3 regions of the Pantoea cypripedii genome follow, and region 1 is predicted to be linked to each of the others. Evidence: predicted binding sites of a transcription regulator. Region 1 holds the regulator's gene; each other region holds the start of a gene.

Region 1 (8,118 bases):
CAGGCGCTGGTGAATACCTATGATAATTCGCTGCTGTACACCGACGATATGCTGAGTCGTACCATTGATAAACTCAAAGGGTTGAGCGATCGCTTCAATGTGGCGATGGTTTACCTTTCTGACCACGGCGAATCGCTGGGTGAGCATGGTATGTATCTGCACGGCGCGCCCTATATGTTTGCTCCCTCGCAGCAAACCCATATACCGCTGCTGATGTGGATGTCGCCAGACTACGCCGCCACATACCATATTAATCAGGGGTGTTTACGTCAGCAGGCCGCCGATCAGCCGGTGTCACAGGACAATCTGTTCCATACTCTGCTCGGCATGTTCAACATCCAGACCAACGAGTATCAGCCAAAACTGGATATGATCAGATCGTGCCAGGCAGCCAGCTAAAGATTGCATTAGACCGATCGGTCTACTACTCTGCTGTCCATGAACAAGACTCTGCAACGCAACGAAACCCGTGAACATCTGCTCGCTACCGGCGAGCAGCTGTGTTTACAACGCGGTTTTACCGGTATGGGCCTCAGTGAAATGCTGACGCTGGCGGAAGTGCCGAAAGGTTCGTTTTATCACTACTTCCGTTCAAAAGAAGCTTTTGGTGTGGCCCTGCTGGAGCGCTATTTTGTCCACCATTTGCAGACGATTGAGCAGCAACTTAATCAGCCTGGTGCCACAGCGCGTGAGCGTTTCCTGCAACACTTTCGCTCGGCGGAACGTTTATTTATCGAACAAGGCCATATCATGGGTTGTCTCGGGGTGAAGCTGTCCGCCGAGGTGTGCGACCTGTCGGAGCCGATGCGGGATGCGCTGCAACATGGCGCAACGGCGGTGATTAACGCCTATGCCCGCTGTCTCGATGATGTGGCAGCAGAACAACCGTTGTTGTATGGGCAAAGCCCGCAACAGCTGGCACAGCGTTGCTATCTGCTGTGGCTGGGTGCCAGCCTGCAAAGCAAGATCTCAAGAGAGCCAGGCCCGATTAGTCTGGCGCTCGAAACCATTGAACAGTGGCTGATCCGCCACTGATTTTAAAAACCGCAGTTTCTAGACGACCGGTCTAATACAGGAGTCATCATGGCGAGTAAACAGTTGTTCTCCCCCCTGAAAGTGGGTGCGATTACCGTGCCTAACCGTGTTTTCATGGCCCCTCTGACGCGTCTGCGCAGCATTGAGCCAGGCGATATCCCCACCCCGCTGATGGCTGAGTATTATCAGCAGCGTGCCAGCGCCGGGTTGATCATCACGGAAGCGACCCAGATTTCTTTCCAGGCGAAAGGTTATGCCGGTGCGCCGGGGCTGCATACCCAGCAGCAAATCGCCGCGTGGAAAGTCATCAACGAGGCCATTCACGGCGCGGGCGGACACAGCGCGGTGCAACTGTGGCATACCGGGCGTATCTCCCATAATAGCGTGCAGCCAGATGGTCTGCCGCCGGTTGCCCCTTCCGCTCTGGCTGCCGGTACCCGTACCTCACTGCGTCACGCCGATGGCACCGTGTACCGTGAAGATACCTCCGTACCGCGTGAGCTCAGCGTGGCAGAAATTCAACAGATCGTGGCGGATTTCGGCCAGGCTGCGGCTAACGCACGCGAAGCAGACTTTGATTTGCTGGAACTGCATTCGGCGCACGGTTATCTGATGCATCAGTTCCTCGCCCCTGGCTCCAACCAGCGTACGGACGAGTACGGCGGTTCGATTGCCAAACGTGGTCGTTTCGCCCTTGAAGTGGTGGATGCGGCGATTGCTAACTGGTCTGCCGATCGTATCGGTATCCGTATTTCACCGATTGGTGCTTTCCAGAATCTGGAAAATGGCGCGGATGAAGAAGCCGCCGCCCTGTGGTACATCTCGGAATTGGGCAAACGTAAACTGGCTTATCTGCACCTGTCAGAACCAGACTGGGCGGGTGGTCAGCCTTATAGCGACGCTTTCCGTGAGAAAGTGCGCGCGTTGTTCCCAGGGGTGATCATCGGTGCCGGTGCCTACACGATAGAAAAAGCGGATGACCTGATTCAGCGTGGCCTGATTGATGCCGTCGCGTTTGGTCGTGATTTTATCGCCAACCCGGATTTGGTCGCCCGCCTGCAACAGGATGCGCCACTGAATCCGCAGCGTCCGGAAACCTTCTACGGTGGCGGGGCCGAAGGTTATACCGATTACCCGACGTTATAAGAAAGTTCGATTGCCGCACCGGATGTGCGGCAATGCTGTTTCTTCAGAGCGTTAACTCGCTATACTTAGCCTTTGTGCTTGTTAAAAGAGGATGTTATGCGTTTACTTCACACCATGTTACGTGTTGGCGATTTGCAGCGTTCCATTGATTTTTACACCCGTGTGCTGGGCATGCGCCTGCTGCGTCAGAGCGAAAACACCGAATATAAGTACACCCTGGCTTTTGTTGGTTACACCGAAGAAAGCGAAGGTGCCGTGATTGAGCTGACCTATAACTGGGGCGTCGAGAGCTATGATCTCGGCAACGCCTACGGGCACATTGCACTGGGCGTTGATGATGTCGCCGCCACCTGCGACCGCATCCGCGATGCCGGTGGTAAAGTCACCCGTGAAGCTGGCCCGGTTAAAGGCGGCACCACGGTGATTGCGTTTGTCGAAGATCCGGATGGCTACAAAATCGAACTGATCGAAAACAAACATGCCGGACACGGCATCGGCAACTAAGCCTGCCTGCCAGCTCGTGCATTTACGGGCTGGCGCTCCTCTCCTGCTGCACCCTCTCGCAATTTTTGCCATAATGCGCGCTGCCCCATTTATTGCTATGAGATCCTGATGTCTGAATCGAACGACTTAAACGCTCTCCATCAACGCTTTCGCGGTTTTTATCCCGTGGTGATCGACGTCGAAACGGCCGGTTTTAATGCTAAAACCGATGCCCTGCTGGAAATTGCCGCCACCACACTCAAAATGGATGAAGACGGCTGGCTGCATCGCGACGAAACACTGCATTTTCACGTTGAACCTTTTGAAGGCGCGATTCTTAACCCAGATGCACTGGCGTTTACCGGGATTGATCCCAGCAACCCGCTCCGCGGCGCGGTGAGCGAATATGAAGCGTTACATGCAATTTTTAAGATGGTGCGTAAAGGCACAAAGGACAGTCACTGCAATCGGGCGATAATTGTGGCGCATAACGCCACCTTTGATCATGGCTTTCTGATGGCGGCTGCCGAGCGCGCCGGTCTGAAACGCAACCCGTTCCATCCCTTTGCTACTTTTGATACCGCAGCATTAAGCGGCCTGGTGCTGGGTCAGACGGTGCTGGCAAAAGCCTGTAAAGCGGCAGGTATGGATTTCGATAGTACCCAGGCGCATTCTGCCTTGTATGACACTGAACAAACCGCGACGCTGTTTTGCGAGCTGGTCAATCGCTGGAAGCGCCTTGGCGGCTGGCCAGTGGCGTTCAATGACGATGTGTCGGAAGACGACGCAGAATGACCAAAAGAAAGGCCGACGATGCGTCGGCCTTTGCAATTATTCTGCTTCTTTATACTTCTCAGCAGTTTCTTTAATCAGCGGTTGCAGCTCACCACGCTGGAACATCTCAACGATGATGTCGCAACCACCGACCAGCTCGCCATCAACCCACAGCTGCGGGAACGTTGGCCAGTTGGCATATTTCGGCAATTCAGCACGGATATCCGGGTTTTGCAGGATATCAACATACGCGAAGCGCTCACCACAGGCAGACAGAGCCTGCACCGCCTGCGCAGAGAAACCGCAGCTTGGCAGTTTCGGCGAACCTTTCATATACAGCAGGATCGGGTTTTCTGCGATCTGGCGCTGAATTTTTTCAACAGTACTCATTTTTGCCTTCCTTAATTCCTCACTTCGTGTTTGTTTATTGTAGCGACTTCACCCCCGCACTGAAAACGGGATTTTGCTCCTCAGCGACCTTAATCGCCATGTTTGTTAAGTTCCAACGCCACAAATAACATTTTCATATCATTAGCAAGCATGAACCGATTAATAATTGGCAATAATTATGCTGCGTTAACCGGCTGAAATCGCTCATTTTTGCCCCAGATACCATCTGGTAACAGATTAATCGAAAAATGCCTTACCTTTTGGAAAAAAAGTGGATTAGAATCAATCCCGGCGCTGATCATTGATCAGATTTTTCTAACTTGCCGCAGGCTGTTTTATCGCAGACTGCTTAACCTGTAACCGGACTATGCGTTTACTTATTACGCTTTTTATGCTGGCTTTCGCCCAACTGTTTTTTAATGTGGCTTCTGCGTCACCGCATGCGCCCATCAATGCCAGTTTGCATAATGCAGAGAAAAAAAGTGCACGCGAAGATGAGCGCCGTAAACGACGCCCGGTCAAGACCAGCACCAAAAAATCACGCCTTACCAGCAGTGTTCATAAGTTAAGACTGAAGAAACCCACCAAAACCGAAACTGCGCTGCACAAAACCACCCGCAGAAAAGCCCTGCTGAAGTCGCCGACCAAAAAATATGGTCATCAGCGCGTGGCGAAAGTGTTGGATGAGCAGGATGACGCCAGCGACCTCACCACTATCAGGATGAGCAAATCACACCGTCAGCGCTATCAAAAGGCGCGTGAAACGGCGATGAACAAATTAATGGGTCAGATCGGTAAACCTTACCAGTGGGGCGGTACTTCACCGCATACCGGTTTCGATTGCAGTGGTCTGGTGTGGTATGCCTATAAAGATCTGGTGAAATACAAATTCCCGCGCACCGCTAACGAAATGTATCACCTGCGTGATGCGGCGCCGATCAAACGCGATATGCTGGAGAAGGGAGATTTGGTGTTCTTCCGCATTAACCATCGCGGTACCGCTGACCATGTGGGTGTTTACCTGGGCAACGGCAAATTTATTCAGTCACCGCGTACCGGTAAAGATATTCAGATTAGCGCATTAGGTGAAGATTACTGGCAGAAGCATTATGTCGGTGCACGCCGCATGATGACGCCGAAAACCATTCGCTAAACATCACCGCGCAATAAAAAGCCGGACACTGAAATTTCAGGTCCGGCTTTTTTTATTAATGAAGGATCGCGGTGAAGCTGAACACGATGATCATTAACAACGCGCCAACGGTAGTACCCAGCGCCAGTTTCAGGTCTGTACTCATCACAACTCCTTAGTCACATTAATTGAAGGGTTAATGTAATTTTCGCACAGCGCCCGGCAAAAATCTCGTGTTATCCGCGCCAGCTTGCTAGAATCGCCGCCTTTCGTTGCGCAACAGATTTTGCGCACGCTGTGTTTGTGGCCTGTTAAAGTGATTTTAACTGCGAGTTAACGCCTTTTTCTTCGCCATTTGCCCCGAAAATTGGGGCGCAAAACCATTAGCAGACGCAAACGTTTAACAATATACTTATCAGTAAGTTGCGATAAGCCCGGGAGTACCATTTTCATGGCAACAATTAAAGATGTGGCGAAACGCGCCGGTGTCTCCACCACCACGGTTTCGCATGTCATCAACAAAACGCGTTTTGTCGCGGAAGAAACGCGTAACGCCGTATGGGAAGCGATCAAAGAGCTGCACTACTCGCCCAGCGCCGTGGCGCGTAGCCTGAAAGTCAACCACACCAAAACGCTGGGATTGCTCGCCACCTCCAGCGAAGCCCCCTATTTCGCGGAAATCATTGAAGCGGTGGAAAACCACTGTTTCGACCGTGGCTATACGCTGATTCTCGGCAATGCGCATAACGATCTGCAAAAGCAGCGTGCTTATCTCTCGATGATGGCGCAAAAGCGCGTCGACGGTTTATTGGTGATGTGTTCCGAATATCCCGACGACCTGCTCACCATGCTGGAAGAGAACCGCAATATCCCGATGGTGGTGATGGACTGGGGCGAGTCTCGCGGTGATTTCACCGATACCGTGCAGGATAACGCCTTCCAGGGTGGCTATCTCGCCGGACGTTACCTGATCGAACGTGGACATCGCGACATTGGTGCCATCCCTGGCCAGATGGAGCGCAACACTGGCGGTGGTCGTCATGCTGGTTTTATGCAGGCGTTGCATGAAGCCGGTATTACCGTGCGCCCGGAGTGGATTGTGCAGGGCGACTTCGAACCGGAATCCGGTTATCAGGCGATGCAGCAGATCCTCAACCAGAAACAACGTCCGACGGCGGTGTTTTGTGGTGGCGATATCATGGCGATGGGCGCGATTTGTGCCGCCGATGAAATGGGGCTGCGCGTGCCACAGGATATCTCGGTGATTGGCTATGACAACGTGCGCAACGCCCGGTATTTCACCCCGGCTCTGACAACCGTTCATCAGCCAAAAGCACAGCTGGGAGAAAAAGCGCTGGAAATGCTGCTCGATCGCATCACCAGTAAGCGCGAAGAGCCGCAGACCATCGAAGTGCAGCCCACATTGATTGAACGCCGCTCCGTCGCCGACGGCCCGTTCCGCGACTATCGTCGCTAAGCCACCGTTTCGCTCAACCACTCATGGTTGAGCGTCTCTGCATCGCCCAGATAGTCCAGCAACCAGCTTAATGCCGGTGAGGCGCGTTGTTCCGACCAGCTGACGCAGCAGGGACTCTCCGGGAAAGGTGCAGGCAACGTCAGTTCGGTTAACACGCCGCTATCCAGCAGTGGCCGGGCTAAATGGCCCGGCACCATCCCTACGCACAACCCTGCCCGCAGACAATCCATCCCGGTTTCCCACTCCGGTACCACCAGACGCCGCTGGTTATCCAGCGTCCAGGTCATACGCCGCGGCAGCGCCCGCGATGTATCCTCCAGCACCAGTGAAGGCCACGCCCGTAAGGTTTCTTCATCCAGCTGGGCACTTTTTGTCAGGGGATGCTCGGGACTGACCACGCAACGCCAGTTCAGCGCGCCCATATCCTGGAAGGCAAAACGCCCACCGACCGGAATGGCCTGGGTGGCCCCAATCGCCACATCGACCCGACCATCAGCCAGCGCATCCCAGACCCCGTTGAACACTTCATAGCTGATAATCAGCTCCATATCCGGGAAATGGCGGTAGAAATCCTTTACCAGTTGCCGGGTACGCTGCGGTTTAACGATACAGTCAACCGCGATGCTCAACTGCCCACGCCAGCCGTTAGCCAGTTGCTGGCACTGGCGTCGGGTTGCCAGCATTTTTTTGATAACACTCCGCCCTTCACGCACGAAATGCTCACCCGCGGCCGTCAGCACCACTTCCCGGTGCTGCCTTTCAAACAAAGGCACGGCCAGCCAGGTTTCCAGCTGACGTACCGTATAGCTGATGGCAGAAGGCACGCGATGCAACTCCTGCGCCGCAGCGCTAAAACTGCCGCTGCGCGCCACCGCATCCACCACTTCAAGCGCGTATTCAGACCACATCATTTTGCCTGCAAAATTTTTGATAGCACCTCGCAAATATTAGCGTTTCACAAAGCCTGCCGCACCCTTTTACACTCCCCGGCGTTCAATTTGTCTAATGAGAATCACCATGTTGTCATCAAAAGGATTTTTGCCTTACCTTGCTTTGCTAAGCATGCTGGGCTTTCTTGCTACGGATATGTACCTGCCGGCCTTCGGTGCCATGCAGCAGGATTTTGCTACTGCCCCTGGTACCATCAGTGCCAGCCTGAGCCTGTTCCTCGGTGGCTTCGCCTGTGCGCAAGTCTTCTGGGGTCCGTTGTCTGACCGCTTTGGTCGCAAACCCATTCTGCTGGCCGGATTAGTGATCTTCGCGCTGGGCTGTCTCGGCATGCTGTGGGTAACCGATGTACGACTGATGCTGGCGCTGCGTTTTGTCCAGGCGCTTGGGGTGTGCGCGGCGGCGGTCAGTTGGCAGGCGCTGGTGGTTGATCGCTATCCGCAGGCGCAGGCGAACAAAGTTTTCGCCACCATTATGCCGCTGGTGGCATTGTCACCGGCGCTGGCCCCGTTGCTGGGAGCCTGGCTGATGGGCCATTTCCACTGGCGCAGCATTTTCCTGTTGCTGACGCTGGTCACGCTGGTGCTACTGGTCGGTACCCTGCGACTGACGAACCCCGCCCGCACTCAGGCGGCACGCGCGCCACAGCCCGGCTGGTTGACGTTACTGGCATCAAAGGTCTACAGCGGTAATGTGCTGATTTACTCTGCCTGCTCCGCCAGCTTTTTCGCCT
Region 2 (8,118 bases), 730 kb from region 1:
TGGAGCGAAAAGGGAAAATGAGTCTTAAAGACTGGCATATAGAGGATATTCTTGCTGCGGTCAGAAAAAAGAAGAAGTCTCTTGCTGCACTTTCAAGGGAAAATGGACTTGCGGCTGGAACATTAAACAATGCTCTGCGGAGACCCTGGCCACGGGGAGAAAAAATTATTGCGCAGGCTTTAGGCCTGACTCCCGGTGAAATATGGCCCAGTCGGTATTCAGGAGGCAACAAAAAACAAAGAAAACCACTACTTACAAAGAAAATAAAATCTTAACGGGAGACTAGCGGGATGTCCATCCTCATTAACGTCCAGATATCGGCCAGAACCGTGCGATAAATCGCGCCACTAACACCCAGCAGCAACACGAAACCCCAGGATCAGCATAACTGTGACAGCGGTGGGGTGAGCGCCATCCGGACTCGCTGAGCGCAGGAACGATTCCAGGATGAGCCGCAAGGATGCGGCGAAAGGCGGCGTGTAGCGGCGCGATTTATCGCGCGAAAAAGCCGCGAAGCGGCGAGGAAGGCGGCGCAGGGCCGTGGAATGCAAAGGGGACGGCCAGGTCCCCTTTGCTCGGTCGCCGCACTGGCGAACTGAAACTTGCCAGTGCCCGTGGCGAACGAAACTATCTCAGTAGCTAACGAAACCGCCTCAATACGCGATTACGCACTCAACCAACCCAGTTTAATCACAAACAGGATCGACATAATAATCAGCGCCGCATTCACCTCTTTAGTACGACCGCTCAGCAGCTTCACTACCGTCCAGGTAATAAAACCAAACGCAATACCGTTAGCGATGGAGTAAGTCAGCGGCATGGTCAGCGCAGTTACGGTGACCGGGGCTGCGGTGGTGATGTCTTTCCAGTCAATCTCTGCCAGGCCGGATGCCATCAGTACGGCAACAAACAGCAGCGCCGGAGCGGTAGCGAATACCGGTACACTGCCCGCCAGCGGCGAGAAGAACAGGCTGAGCAGGAACAGAATGGCAACCACAATCGCAGTCAGACCAGTACGGCCACCGGCGCTGACGCCCGCTGCCGATTCCACATAACTGGTGGTGGTCGAGGTACCCAGCAGTGAACCAAACAGTGCTGCCGCACTGTCGGCAATCAGCGCACGGCCCATTTTCGGCACGTTGCCCTGCTCATCCGCCAGACCGGCACGCTTCGTCACACCCAGCAGAGTCCCGGTGTTGTCGAACACGTCCACAAACAGGAAGGCAAAAATCACGCTCACCAGGCCGACGTTAAAGGCACCCGCGATATCCAGATGCAGGAAAGTCGGGGCGATTGACGGCGGTGCAGAGAACACGCCACCAAACGGCGTCAGGCCAATGCCCATCGACAGGAAGGTGACGATCAGAATACCAATCAGCACCGCACCGGTCACGCGACGCGCTTCCAGTACCACGATGATAACAAAGCCCAGCAGTGCCAGCAGCGGACCCGGTTTAGTCAGGTCACCCAGCCCCACCAGGGTGGCCGGGTTATCGACCACGATACCCGCCCCTTCCAGCGCAATCAGTGCCAGGAACAGGCCGATACCCGCCGCAATCCCGGCGCGCAATGGCAACGGAATGCTGGCAATAATCCACTCACGAATCTTGAACACCGACAAGGCAAAGAAGATACAGGCAGAGAGGAATACCGCACCCAGCGCGATTTGCCAGGTGTAACCCATGTGCAGTACTACTGTGTAAGTAAAGAAGGCGTTGAGGCCCATACCCGGTGCCAGCGCAATCGGGTAGTTGGCAATCAGGCCCATCAGGACGCAGCCAATCGCCGCCGCCAGACAGGTCGCCACAAAGACCGCACCCTTATCCATGCCCGTCGCACCGAGGATGCTTGGGTTAACGAACAGGATATAGGCCATTGCCAGGAAGGTGGTTATGCCCGCAATAACTTCGGTGCGGACCGTTGTGTTGTGCGCTTTTAGCTTGAATAGTTTTTCTAACATCATCATCTCTCGTGATGGGGAGACGTCACTGACGTGCGTTCTCTTGCCAATGGGGTGTGCATGCGCGTTATTGTTTCGGGAAAAAGCAGACGGGGCTGCATGCTCTGCCATCGATCCGCCTTGTATACAAACTCCTTTCCCCTCAGTCCTCATAGCAATTGCTATGCCATGCCGGGACGCAATCGTTTACCTTCTCAATCACAGCACCGGCTAAGACTATTCTGAACCAGAACGAGGCGCGATTATGGTGCATTGCACCATGTGTGCGCAATCGTTTTCCCACAGGTCAATGGGGGGGTGAAAAAAGATTGCGGTAACGCACGCTTTCGCATTCTGTCAGGCGATGTCGCTCACGTTTCTGTTGCCTGATGCAGCAGGCAAAAGCGGTCGGTATACACTCTCCGTTAACTCTTCCATAACAAAAGAGGCCCGTAATGAAGCCCGCGATTCTGGTAGTGGATGACGATCGTGCCGTCTGCGAACTGCTGCACGATGTGTTGAGTGAACATGTTTTTACCGTTTATAGCTGCCACCAGGGCAAAGACGCGCTGACATTACTGGCCGCGCATCCGGAAATTTCGCTGGTGATGCTGGATATGATGTTACCGGACACCAATGGGCTGCTGGTGTTGCAACAGATGCAACGACAGCGGCCCGAGTTGCTGGTCATCATGCTGACCGGTATGGGATCGGAAGCGGATATGGTGGTCGGGCTGGAAATGGGCGCGGACGATTACATTGCCAAACCCTTCAATCCACGCGTGGTGGTGGCGCGCGCCCGCGCCGCGTTACGTCGTTGCGGACGGCTGGCGCAACCGGACAGCGTCCAGGATGATGGCTGGCAATTTAACGGCTGGCGACTGGATGAAGCACGTTGCCAGTTGTTCAACCCTCAGCGTGAAAGCGTGCCGCTCACCCAGGGCGAGTATGCGCTGTTGCGTGCGCTGGTGTGCCACGCACGTAAAGTGCTGACGCGCGATCAGTTGCTGGAACTCACCCACAGCGAAACCCTGGATGTGTTTGATCGCACCATTGATGTGTTAATTATGCGGCTGCGGCGCAAGATTGAAATGAACCCGCACCAGCCCAGCCTGATTCGCACCATCCGCGGACTTGGTTATGTTTTCTCCGCTGATGTGATGCGTCCGGCGTCGGTCGCGCCAGTCACGCAAATCGCCTGACCCATCCAGCGCTGCATCTCGCTCAAAGGGCGGGTGCCGTCCAGCGCATTGGCCGCATGCAAATTGAAACAGGCGCAGGTGTGCGCCAGCTTTAGGGTGTCGGTCATCGGCCAGCCCTGGTGGCTGGCATACAGCACCCCGGCGCAGAAAGCATCCCCTGCGCCGACGCTGCCGACAATCTCCTCCGGTTGTAACTGCCACGCCGGTTGCCAGTGCCCTTCGCCACCCACCGGCAACCCCCATGCGCCCTCGGGGGCATGGATCACCACGCGCTGCCGTACCCCCTGTTGCGCCAGCCAGCGGGCAGCGGCAGCAAAGCTGGCAGGCGGCGCGAGTCCCTGTTCGCTGCGCAGGCTGATGCCGGTGAGCGATTGCGCTTCCAGTTCGTTAATCACCAGATAGTCGAGCCAGCGTAACGCGGGCACCACCAATGCCTGATACTCCCCGGCACGCGACACCAGATCGAGTGAGGTCAGATAACCGCGCTGCTGCATCTGCGCCAGCAACTGTGCGCTGCGCGTGCCCCAGGTTGTATCCGGTACATCGAGGGCATCCAGCAGCAGCAGATACCCCAGATGGAAGATGCGATGATCGGTATTCACAGCGGAAAAATGCGCCAGATCGAGCTGCGCATTGGCTCCCCGCGCATGGAAGAACGTGCGCTGTCCATCGGGCGTGGTCATCACCTGAGTCATGGCGGTATTCACGCTGCGGGTACGCTGGACAAAACGTCGCTCAACATGATGCTGGTCCAGCAGTTGCACCAGGTAGTCGCCGTCGCTGTCCTCACCGATCATCCCGACAGCCGCCAGCGGCAGGTTGATCTGCATACGTGCCAGGGTGAATAACACATTCGGCACCGCACCACCGCTACACTTTTCGCTGTGGTGGATTTCGGCCAGCCAGCCCTGCTCCGGCCAGTGGCTGATACGCTGCACATGATCCACCAGCATGCTGCCTGCCGCTAAGATGCCGCTGCGTGCCACCATCTCAGGCTCTCACGGCGCTGCCAAATACCCGCATCTGCTGCGCCACCACGTTGGCGATATCGCGCTCCACCGCCATCAGTAGCTCGGCAAAGGCATCGTAACGTGCTTCACGCTGGGCAATCTGGCTCTCAATCGCCCCCAATGCCGCCTGCGACATGCCAGTGTAGAAATTGATTTTATGAATGCCGAGGCTGATAGCGTGACGGAAATCCGCATCGCTGATGCCGGAACCGCCGTGCAGCACCAGCGGCACCCGTGCCGCATCGCGGATCGCCGCCAGCCGGTCGAAATCGAGTTTAGGTTCGCCTTTGTATTTGCCATGCGCATTGCCTATCGCCACCGCCAGGCAATCAATGCCGGTGCTGCGCACAAACTCCGCCGCCAATCGGGGATCGGTAAATTTGTCGCTGTCCGCTTCACCAAACAACGCGCCACCTTCATCCCCGCCGACCGCGCCGAGTTCCGCTTCCACCGACACCCCGAGCGCGTGGCAGATCTTCACCACTTCCTGGGTCTGACGCACGTTCTCGTCATAACTGAGGGTGGAACCATCAAACATCACCGAGGTAAAACCGAGACGGATCGCCTGCATCACCGCTTCGAAATGCAGGCCGTGATCGAGGTTCAGCACTACCGGAATATCGTGCAACGCCGCCTCAGTGCGGATGGCCGCAATCAGATGATCGAGGCTGACATACTTAAAATGCACCTCGGCGATATTGATGATAAACGGTGAACGCTGCTGCTCTGCCGCGTGGAACAAGGCGCGCAGAAAGTGGGTATCGAGCACGTTAAACGCGCCGAGGGCATAACCGTTTTGTTGCGCATGAGCCAGGCCCTGCGCCAGTGAGATCAGTGCCATATCGTTGCTCCTTCAGTCCAGCCAGCGGGCATATTCGTTACACAGCAGCCAGCGCGGGTCTTCATCCTCATCAATCGGGTTGAAGCGCGCCAGCGGGGTGAGAAAGACGTTGTCGTGCTCGTCATCGTTCGGCATGGAAACCTCCCCTACCAGCACGTCACCGTAACCCTCTTCGCCCCAGAAGCTGTGCCAGATACCCGGCACCAGGGTGACGCTCTCCCCCGGCGACAGGCGCAGTTGTGATCCGGCGGCATGGGTCTGACGAATGCCATCAAGGGTGACATTCACCGCTGTGTTGGCCAGCCGGTCGCCATCACGATTGTGCAGCGTGACAATCAGGTTGCCGCCGCCACGATTGATAATGTCTTCCATCTTTTGCGGGTGGTAATGCATCGGCGTCACCTGCCCTTCCCGCACATGCATGATCTTTTCCGCGTAGGGTTTCGCCCACGGCTTGCCGCCGCGCGAACCGTTACGCAGGGTGAACAGGGTTAAACCGGTCTGAAAGAAATCCTGTGCGCCAAAGCTGGTGACATCCCAGCCGAGGTGCAGCGCCAGCAGCTCGTCGGCCGCCGGCTTATCCAGCGCACGCCACTGGCTCAGGCCATAATCAGCCCAGCTGGGCAGATGGACATCCTGGCGCATAAAGAATTCACGGGTGAGTTGCAGAATGGTATTCACTTCCGAACGTTGCATCACTGCGTCTCCGGTCAGTGGAAAGTGGGGGCGGCCCGCATGCGCACCGCCCGCGTCGGTTATTTCACCGTCCAGCCTTTGTAGCTGCTAACGTTGTTGCGGTCGATCATCGACACCGGGATCAGCACCGGCTTATCCGGCGCAGGTTTGCCTTGCAGGATGTCGTAACCGATCTCCACCGCTTTCGCCGCCATTACCTGTGGGTCCTGCGCCGGGGTGGCGACAAACAGCGAACCTTTACGTTTCAGCGCCTCTTCACCGTCCGGGCTGCCATCGACGCCAACAATAAAGAATTCATGGCGCTGCGCCTGTTTAGCCGCTAAATCCGCGCCGATGGCGGTAGGATCGTTAATGGCGAACACCGCATCAATTTTCGGGTTAGCCGACAGCAGGCCGGTCATCACCTCCAGCCCACCTTCGCGGCTGCCTTTGGCGTTCTGGTTGGAGGACAGGATCTTGATATCCGGGTGGGTTTTGAACTCGTTCATGCAGCCTTCCACACGGTTCTGCACCGCTGAAACCGGCGGTCCGTTGATGATTACCACATTGCCTTTGTCTTTCAGGCGGTCAGAGATGTATTTACAGGCCATTGCCCCTGCGGCGGTGTTATCGGAGGTGATGGTGGCATCGGCACCTTCGGCAGCCACGTCCACCGCCACCACCACGATCCCGGCATCGCGGGCGCGTTTGACGGCAGGCGCGATCCCTTTCGAGTCAGCGGCGTTGAGGATGATCATGTCCACTTTGGCGGCGATAAAGTTGTCGATTTGCGCCACCTGCTGGCCGAGATCGTATCCGCTGGAGACCAGCGTCACCTTCACGTCATCTCCCGCCAGCTTGCGTGCTTCCAGTGCCGCCCCTTTGGTGATCTGCACGAAGAACGGGTTGGCGAGATCGCCGACGGTGACACCAATGGCTTTTAACTCTTTGGCCTGGACCAGCGGTGCGCTGAGAAGCGTGGCCGCCAGCAGTCCGGTGATAATCGGATTAAAACGCATAGTCGATGTTCTCCTGCTTTTTTTGTTGGTATTGCGTTGCGCGATAAATCGCGCCGCTACAAAATCGTGCGCCATCCCGTAGCGGCGCGATTTATCGCGCGTTTTTTTCTCTTTCAACCCACGTGATGCCGGGTACGGTACTTGTCGATCAACACGGCAATAATGATCACCCCACCCTTAATCACCAGCTGCCAGAAGTACGACACCCCCATCAGCGTCATGCCGTTGTTCAGCGTGGCGATAATCAACGCACCAATCAGCGTGCCGGTGATGGTGCCGATACCGCCGACAAAGCTGGTGCCACCGAGAATCACAGCAGCAATCGCGTCCAGCTCGTAACCCACCCCGAGGTTGCCGTTGGCGCTGTACAGCCGCGAGGCGCTCATCAACCCGCCCAGCCCGGACAGCAGGCCACTGACGGCATAAACGAACGCCAGCACCGCCCCGACCTTAATGCCGGTGAGACGTGCCGCCTGCATATTGCCGCCCACCGCGTAGATATGAACCCCCAGCGTGGTGCGGCGCAGAATGAACCAGCACAAGGCAATCACCGCAAAGGCAATGACAATCAGCCACGGAATCGGCCCGATATAGCCATTGCCTATCCACTCAAAGTTGATGTCGGAGTTAATCACCGTGGTGCCGTCTGCCAGCAGATAAGCCGCGCCACGCAAGGCGGTGTAGGTGCCGAGGGTAACGATAAACGGCGGCAATCCGGCCCAGGCCACCAGCAGGCCATTGAACAGCCCCATGATGAGTCCTGCTCCCAGCGCCGCCGGGATGGTCAGGCTGGCAAACGCCGGGTCGAGCGAGACCACCATCGCCACCACCGCCGTGGTGCCGAGCATCGAACCGACCGACAAATCAATGCCGCCGGTGAGGATGACAAAGGTCATGCCCGCCGCCAGCACGATGTTGATCGACGCCTGACGAGTGATGTTCAGCAAGTTGGCTTCGGTAAAAAAGTTAGGTGCGACAAAGCCAAACACCGCGACGATCAAAATCAAAATCGGCAGGATGCCGACGGTCTGCAACAGATCCGCCATCAGCGCGCGTTTCAGCGTCGGGTTTTTCATACGGGTGGTTTCACTGGTCATCCGCGTCTCCTCAAGGCTCGACCGGCTGTGCGCCGGTGGCCAGTGTCATAATGTTTTCCTGGCTAATCTGTTCACCGCTCAGTTCACCGGCAATGGTGCCTGCGCGCATCACGTATACCCGGTCGCTCATCCCCACCACTTCCGGCAGTTCACTGGAGATCATCAGAATCGCCACGCCCTGCTGCGCCAGCTGGCTCATCATGCGGTAGATTTCACTTTTGGCACCGACATCCACGCCGCGCGTGGGTTCATCGAGGATCAGAATGCGCGGGGCAATCGCCACCCAGCGCGACACCAGCAACTTCTGCTGATTGCCACCGGACAAGCCTCCGGCG
Region 3 (8,118 bases), 2.5 Mb from region 1:
CGATAGCCACGATCGATCAGATGCTGCGTCGCCAGTTCACCGCCTAACAGCGCGTTATCCTGAATAATGTCACCACGTCCTTCAAACGGTGCCCAGTCCATCATCACCATAGGAATCGACGGATAACGATTCAGGATATCTGCCGATGGCAGGTGAGTTTCGGTACACATGATCAGCAAGCCATCAACGCGCTTCTGCAACAGCGTTTCCAGGCTGCGATTCATGCGCTCCTCATCCCCTTCGGTATTACACAGAATCAGACTGTAGCCCCGTTCATAGCAGCTATTCTCCACACCACGTACCACTTCCGAATAGAAGGGGTTGCTGCTGGCCGTCAATAACATACCAATGGTGCGTGTCTGATTGATTTTGAGGCTGCGCGCCAATGCGGAGGGAGCGTAATTCAGGGTACGAATGGCCTGCTCCACCTTTTCGCGTACCTGCTCGCTGACAAAGCGATTGTTATTAATGACATGCGAAACGGTGGAGGTTGAGACGCCCGCCAGGCGGGCGACATCTTTCATGGTAGCCAAGCGCTTATCCCTGTTGTTGCAGGAAGGCATCAATCTCAGTACGCCAGGGTACCGAGGGCTGCGCACCAGGACGGGTAACGGCTATCGCCGCTGCCGCATGGGCAAAACGCACCGCATCATGCATGGCTACGCCTTCAAGACGGGCAGTAATAAACGCACCGTTGAAGGTATCGCCAGCGGCGATGGTATCCACGGCCTGTACGCTGAAGCCCGGAATGCGCACACCATCGCCCTGCTCACTCAGCCAGACACCGCGGCGTCCCAGCGTAATCAACACGGTTTGAATACCTTTGGCATGCAACGCTGCGGCGGCACGTGCAGCATCTTCATCACTTTTTACCGCGATGCCCGTCAGAATCTCGGCTTCGGTTTCATTTGGCGTGATGATATCGATCAACGCCAGCAGTTCATCGGAAAGTTGCGTCGCCGGAGCCGGATTGAGGATCACCTGCGTCTGCTGTGCTTTGGCAATTTTCGCTGCCGCCAGCACGCTTTCCAGTGGGGATTCCAGTTGCATCAACAGGGCATCCGCGTCTGCGATAACCTGTTGATGACGCGCCACGCAGGCCGGCGTTAATGCCGCGTTGGCACCAGAATAAATGCCGATATTATTTTCACCTTCGCCATTTACGAAGATCATTGCCACACCGGTGGCTTCTTCCGCCACGGTTTCTACCGGAGCGGTATCGATACGGTCCTGCTGCAGCTGCTGACGAATGCGTTCGCCAATGTCATCTGCACCAACGCAGGCAATAAAGGCGATATCGGCACCGGCTCGTCCGGCCGCTACCGCCTGATTAGCCCCTTTACCGCCAAAGGCAACCTGATACTGTTTCCCGATCACCGTTTCGCCCGGACGTGGGAAGTGGGCGAGATTGAGGATGTGATCGGCATTGATGCTGCCGAGTACGGCCAGTTTTGCGCTTTTGCTCATAGGGAGTGATCCATCAAGAATGCGCCACCCAACGGTGGCGCGTTGCCCTGCTTTTCTTCGCGTGTTATTTGGTAACCAGTTTCAGATCGACCGGATTGATCGACTGCACTTTTTCACCTTTCAGTACTTTATCCGCAGTATCTACGCCGATGATACCAATCTTATCAGGCATCTGTGCGACAGTGGCAGTCAGTTTGCCCGCTTCAACGGCTTTCACACCGTCTGCGGTGCCGTCAAAGCCCACCACCACCACGTCGGTTTTACCGGCGGTCTGCAATGCACGCAGTGCGCCCAGTGCCATTTCGTCGTTCTGCGCGAACACCGCCTGCACATCCGGATGCGCCTGCAGCAGGTTCTGCATCACGTTCAGGCCTTTAGTACGGTCAAAATCAGCCGGCTGGCTGGCAAGAATATTGAATTTGTGCGCCTCGGCAGCCTGTTTAAAACCATCGCCACGCTCGCGGGCTGCTGAAGTACCGGCAATGCCCTGCAATTCGATGATTTTCGCGCCGTCACCGACTTTCTTCGCAATAAAGTCACCGGCCATCTTGCCGCCAAAGCGGTTATCAGACGCCACGTGGCTGACCACGGTGCCCTGAGCCGCTACGCGGTCAAGGGTGATAACCGGAATGTTTGCCTGGTTGGCCATCTTCACGGCATTGCCCACGGCGTCAGAATCGGTTGGGTTGATCAGCAGCAGCTTAGTGCCACGTACCGTGAGGTCCTGCACGTTCGCCAGCTCTTTCGCCGGGTTGTTCTGCGAATCCAGCACCACCAGGTTATAACCCAGTTTGTCAGCTTCTTTCTGTGCGCCATCTTTCAGCGCAACAAAGAATGGGTTGTTCAGCGTTGAAACCACCAGAGCGATAGTATCCTTCGCCATCGCGCTGGCACTGAGAGTGGCGCCAAGAATGACGGCCAATGCGGTTAACTTTTTCATTAATGAATCCTGTGTGAAGGTCAGAGTTATTTACTGCTTTTGTTATCCACCAGCACTGCCAGCAGAATGACGACTGCTTTAACAATCATTTGGTAGTAAGAGGAGACACCCAACAGATTGAGTCCATTGTTGAGGAAGCCGAGAATCAGTGCCCCGATCAGCGTCCCCATAATGCGACCTTTACCACCCGCCAGGCTGGTTCCGCCCAACACCACAGCAGCGATCGCATCCAGTTCATAACCGGTACCCGCTGTTGGCTGGGCTGATGACAGGCGTGCCACCTCGATGGTGCCTGCCAGCGCAGCCAACATGCCGCACAGTAAATAAACGATGATTTTGACGCGGTTAACGTTAATCCCGGACAAACGCGTTGCCGCTTCGTTGCCGCCCAGCGCATAGATATAACGACCCAGGCGTGTGTGGTGCAGCATGTACCAGGCAAGCCCGAATACCACCGCCATCAGCCATACTGGCGTCGGAATACCCAGCGGGCGACCAATACCGAACCAGCCAAACAAATCGGCGTTGTCACTAAAGCCGGTATTGATCGGGCTGCCATCGGTGTAAACCATGGTGACGCCGCGCAACAGCAACATCATCACCAGCGTGGCGATAAACGCCTGCACTTTGCCGCGTGCCACGATTGTGCCGGTAACCCCGCCGATCACCGCGCCAAGCGCCAGCGCCGCAGCCACGGCCACCAGCGCATTCACTTCGTGGCCGACGATCGAGGCGGCTACCGCACCGGTCAGCGCCAGCAGCGAGCCAACCGAAAGATCAATACCGGACGTCAGGATCACCAGCGTCATCCCGACCGCCATGATGGCGTTCACCGAGGTCTGCTGCAGAATGTTGAACAGGTTGGCAACGGTAAAGAAATTCGGGCTGAGGCTGGCAACCACGGCAATCAGCACAATCAGCGCGATCAGCGATTTCTGCTCCAGCAACCAGGCTTTGCTGAACCAGCGACGGCTGGCGGGTAAGGTTTGGGTACTCATACAACTAACTCCTCGCTGTGTTGCTTACCGACTGCCGCCGCCATCAGGGATTCCTGGGTAGCCTGCTCACGGGTAAATTCGCCACTCAGGTGGCCTTCATGCATCACCAGAATGCGGTCGCTCATGCCCAGCACTTCCGGCATTTCGGACGACACCAGGATGATGCTCAGCCCATCGGCTTTAAACTGGTTGATTAACTGATAGATTTCTTTTTTTGCGCCAACATCAACACCACGCGTCGGCTCATCAAGGATCAGCACATTCGGCCGCGTCATCAGCCCACGGGCAATCGCCACTTTTTGCTGATTACCGCCGGAAAGCAGGCCAATCGGCTGTTCCATCGAAGGCGTTTTAACGTTGAACAGGCGGATGAAATCGCCTACCGCCAGCTGTTCTTCAGCGTGCTTCAGGCTACCGTTGCCACGGCTGAAATAACGCAATGCAGTCAGCGACATGTTTTCTTTCACTGACATGCCCAGCACCAGGCCATCGCGTTTGCGATCTTCGGAGATATAAACGATGCCATTCGCCAGGCCATCCTGCGGTGCGCGCGTCACCACTTCACGGCCATCAAGCATCACCTTGCCGCCGCTGCGTGGCAGTGCGCCGTACAGCAGCTTCATCAATTCGGTACGGCCTGCACCCATCAGACCGGAAACGCCAAGGATTTCCCCTTTGCGCAGGGTAAAGCTGACTTCATGCACCCCTGGGCCACTCAGGTTTTCCACCTGCAAACGTACCGCGCCGGGTGCCTGGCCGAGATGTGGATATTGATCTTCCAGCTTACGACCCACCATCATCTCAATCAGGCTATCTTCGCTGAGTTCGCTGACCGTACGTTCGGCAATAAACTGACCATCACGGAACACCGTGACGTCATCGCAAATCTCGAAAATCTCTTTCATACGGTGGGAGATGTAGACAATGCCGCAGCCCTGCGCCTTCAGTTCATTAATGACGCGGAAGAGCGACAGCGTTTCGGTATCGGTCAGCGCATCAGTCGGTTCATCCATAATGATCACCCGCGACTGAAAACTGAGTACCTTGGCGATTTCCACCATCTGCTGGTCACCAATCGACAAATCACCCACCAGCTTATGGCTGTTGAAACGCAGGTTGAGGCGTTGCAGCAGCGTATCCGCTTCGGCATACATCTTTTTCCACTCGATGCGGCCAAAACGGTTAACAAATTCACGCCCAAGGAAGATGTTCTCCGCGACCGTCAGTTGCGGGATCAAATTCAGTTCCTGGTGAATAATGCCGATGCCAGCTTCCTGTGACGCTTTCGGCCCGGAGAAAGTGGTTTCCTGGCCCAGCCACTGTAGCGATCCCGCATCCATGCTGTAGATACCCGTCAACACCTTCATCATGGTGGATTTACCGGCACCGTTTTCCCCCACCAGCGCCATGACACGCCCCGGCATGACCGACAGCGATGCGCCCTTCAGCGCTTTCACACCGGGAAATGACTTTTCAATCCCTTTGAGTTGCAATAACGGTTGCATAACGACCTCAGAAGGTAACGCCCGCGCTCAGGATGACATTCGCATACGGAGAACACTCTCCGCTGCGAATGACCGCCTGACTACGCTGAGTCTGTTGTTTGAACTGTTCATGACTGATGTAACTAACGGCAATGGTATTTCCCTGGTGCTGTTGCAAGGCTTCGAGCACGGCGAGCAGAGCACTGTGGAGCTGCGGATTGTGTTGCTTAATCTCTTCCGCCATCAGAGCGCTTTCGACCTGCATCTCTTCAGTTACCACCTCAACAACCTGTAAAAACCCGGGCGTACCTGGCGTCAGCGCCAGATCGATACGTTGCGGCCCCAGCGGAATGGGTAACCCCGCATCAGCAATCGTCAGCGTATCCGTGTGTCCCAGACGGGCAATCACATGAGAGATTTCAGCGTTTAACAAGCGACCTTTCTTCATTTCTTCCACTCCACAGCGAAACGTTTCGCTGACCGGAGTGTATAAAATGTCCACCGCAACTCAATGGCGACATCACGGAAATGTGATCGCCATCGAAACGTTTCGCTTGTACCGGGGAAAATTTGAGTTAGGCGGAAAAAACCTGAGTTCTTTTACCTCCGACTAAAGAACTCACCTGGTTTTCAGGAGAAATTCCTTATTTAACCTCATGTCAATATGTTTTCTGATGTGTCCGGATATGTCACTTCACGCAAAAACCAACACTGAACAACCATCCGCTGGCTGTAAATACAGATGGATTTATCTAAGGACAATGATGAATTTCAAGGTGAAAACACTCGGAAGTTTGATTGCGCTCTCGCTCTTAACTGTCAATGTGCCTGTGGCAAAAGCGCATAACGATCAGGGAGATAAAGCCCGCACACCGAACGTACATTTCAGCACCCATCCCAACATGCAGAGCAGCAAAATGCTCAGCGCGTTGACGGCAAGCATGGAAGTGCAGGAAATGACAAATGAAGCGCCACCCTGGTACTGGGCTTATCAGGGCTGGTATATGAGTGAAGGCGCTTTTTATTTTGGTCTCCAGCCAAATGGTGAGTATGGCAAAACCGCGCTGTTCAGCATTTTCGGCAAAGGCACCCAAAGTAACGTTGAAGCCTGTAAGCGCGGCGCAGATTCGACCGACCCCGATACCGGTATGAGTTGCCATATTCCTTATGACTGGGAAGTTGGCCATAAATATACCTTCAACGTGAAACGTACCGGACAGGATGCCGCGCAAAGTCTGACAACCTGGCAAGGTTCTGTCACCGATCAGACTACCGGTCAAGAGACCATCATCGGTATCGTATCCGTACCTGCTCGTTGGTCAGATCTGCAACCAAGCCTGTTGGGCTGGGCTGAGTGGTTTTTGAACGGAGAACTCACCTGCGCGCAACGTACCAATTTTGTTGTTAAGTACAATGACGTCTCGGGTGTGTATTCCGATACCGCCACCCCATGGCAGAGCTATATCTCCGATTCGAACCCCAATACCTGCGCAACCTATGACATGACCGGTACGTATCCGACCGAAGTCATTATGAGCGCCGGAGGAACATTTGACGGAGATAATAATTCCGGTGGCAACACCGATAACGCGCCTGTCGCGGTGGTGCCTGCCGATTTTAGCGTCATCAGCTCATCTGATGGATCGATTGTCCGCGAGCTGGATGCTTCCGGCAGTAAAAATGCCGATTCATACAGTTGGAAAGTCACAGGAGGCAAGGGCAGCTTCTGGCTACAGGAAGAAGAAAAGGGTGGCTGGGTAAGCGCATTAGGACAGGCTAAGGTTCGCGCCCTCTTCCCAGCGAATTCCAGCGGTACCGCCATCTATGAATTAACCGTGAGCAAAAATGGCAAACAAGACACTAAACGCGTGACCATAACAGTCACTGCACCGGAAAATCCGACCACACCGGATCAGCCGGGCACCGAGTTTCCGGAATGGCAAGCGGGTACGCCTTATGTGGCAGGGGACAAAGTGACCTATGAAGGGATCAAATACGTCGCGAAATACTGGACGCTATTCAGACCCGGTTATAACGATGCCTGGAAACTGGCCAATCCATCTCAGATAACAGAATGGAAAGCATCGATGGCCTATTCCGGCGGCGATAGTGTCATTTATCAGGGGAAAACCTATAAAGCGGCCTACTGGACGCAGGGCAACACACCGGGGCAGCACTCCGTCTGGCTGGTGCAATAACGAAAAGGGGCTGCCATGGCAGCCCCTGAATGCGTTTACGGCAGTTTTTTCACTTGTTTCACATCCAGCTCAATCGCATTGAAATCTTTATCCAGCTCACCTGTCAGCTCAACCCGATCCTTCGGTGAAATGGTTTGCCCATTCCAATGCTTGTGATCAATTTCGACCTTCATGCTGCCGGTCTCATCGCGGAACAAGTAATCCTCCTTGCCTATTTGCTTCTCCAGAGAACCGCGCACGGTGATCCAGCTATCGTCCTTCATCTCTTCTGCCTGCTTCACCGTTACTACGCTGGTGTTGCCAGCCTGAAAACCACCTGAATGACTTTGTACGGCTGGCGCATTGGGATCGACAAATCCACCCTGCTGTGCCGCCAGAACCGGCGTGGCAACCAGCGCAACGATCGCGAAAAGTGCTGCATGCTTTTTCATTTGATTCACCTCTTTTCCATGAAATGTGCGGGATACGCGGGCTATTTCACCATAAGGTTCTTAACAGGATCTTAAGGCTGATCAATTAATTAAAATTGGTGAAAAACAGGCAAAATGTCGCCATTTCTCCTGTACATGCGTAACTCTGCTTCGTATAACACCAGCAGGAAAGGAGGGTTTTACATGCGGATTTTATTGATTGAGGACGACGGGATCATTGGTGATGGCCTGAAAGTCGGCCTGACCAAACTCGGTTTTAGTGTGGACTGGTTTGTTTCCGGGGATGCGGGATTTCAGGCGCTGGCATCTGCCCCCTGGGATGCGGTAATTCTTGATTTGTCCCTGCCTGAACGGGATGGACTCGATATTCTGCGCCAGTGGCGTCAGCAGGGTCAGGATGTCCCGGTATTGATCCTGACCGCACGGGATGCGCTCGATCAGCGGGTGCAGGGATTGCAGCTGGGAGCAGATGACTACCTCTGCAAACCTTTTGCCCTGACGGAAGTGGCGGCACGTTTGCAGGCGCTGATTCGCCGTCGGCATGGCCAGTTACAACCCGAATTACGCCACGGCAAGGTAGTGATGTCACCCGCCAGCCAT

The links. Region 1 encodes PurR, which represses purine synthesis genes. Its sites were predicted from a motif close to CANGCAAACGTTTGCNTG; they were not measured.
Region 2: the regulator PurR is predicted to act here: its motif matches at 2,136-2,153, upstream of HA50_RS12075 (NCS2 family permease).
Region 3: the regulator PurR is predicted to act here: its motif matches at 5,351-5,368, upstream of rbsD (D-ribose pyranase).

Annotation. Positions count from the first base shown of each region.
Region 1 is NZ_MLJI01000001.1:1,884,244-1,892,361, reverse strand. Features, by position in the region: gene eptA (phosphoethanolamine transferase EptA) at 1-399, shown strand, start outside; gene HA50_RS08830 (TetR/AcrR family transcriptional regulator) at 439-1,035, shown strand; gene nemA (alkene reductase) at 1,084-2,181, shown strand; gene gloA (lactoylglutathione lyase) at 2,278-2,685, shown strand; gene rnt (ribonuclease T) at 2,794-3,459, shown strand; gene HA50_RS08810 (Grx4 family monothiol glutaredoxin) at 3,496-3,828, opposite strand; gene HA50_RS08805 (C40 family peptidase) at 4,196-4,981, shown strand; gene cydH (cytochrome bd-I oxidase subunit CydH) at 5,037-5,126, opposite strand; gene purR (HTH-type transcriptional repressor PurR) at 5,412-6,437, shown strand; gene punR (DNA-binding transcriptional activator PunR) at 6,434-7,345, opposite strand; gene punC (purine nucleoside transporter PunC) at 7,455-8,118, shown strand, end outside.
Region 2 is NZ_MLJI01000001.1:2,610,340-2,618,457, forward strand. Features, by position in the region: gene HA50_RS12070 (helix-turn-helix domain-containing protein) at 18-275, shown strand; gene HA50_RS12075 (NCS2 family permease) at 665-1,963, opposite strand; gene HA50_RS12080 (response regulator) at 2,395-3,141, shown strand; gene HA50_RS12085 (carbohydrate kinase family protein) at 3,078-4,130, opposite strand; gene HA50_RS12090 (ketose 1,6-bisphosphate aldolase) at 4,132-4,992, opposite strand; gene HA50_RS12095 (D-lyxose/D-mannose isomerase) at 5,005-5,688, opposite strand; gene HA50_RS12100 (ABC transporter substrate-binding protein) at 5,748-6,686, opposite strand; gene HA50_RS12105 (ABC transporter permease subunit) at 6,800-7,783, opposite strand; gene HA50_RS12110 (sugar ABC transporter ATP-binding protein) at 7,794-8,118, opposite strand, start outside.
Region 3 is NZ_MLJI01000001.1:4,396,690-4,404,807, forward strand. Features, by position in the region: gene rbsR (ribose operon transcriptional repressor RbsR) at 1-533, opposite strand, end outside; gene rbsK (ribokinase) at 538-1,467, opposite strand; gene rbsB (ribose ABC transporter substrate-binding protein RbsB) at 1,532-2,407, opposite strand; gene rbsC (ribose ABC transporter permease) at 2,434-3,405, opposite strand; gene rbsA (ribose ABC transporter ATP-binding protein RbsA) at 3,402-4,910, opposite strand; gene rbsD (D-ribose pyranase) at 4,918-5,337, opposite strand; gene HA50_RS20610 (DUF3472 domain-containing protein) at 5,576-7,087, shown strand; gene HA50_RS20615 (YgiW/YdeI family stress tolerance OB fold protein) at 7,123-7,518, opposite strand; gene qseB (quorum sensing response regulator transcription factor QseB) at 7,702-8,118, shown strand, end outside.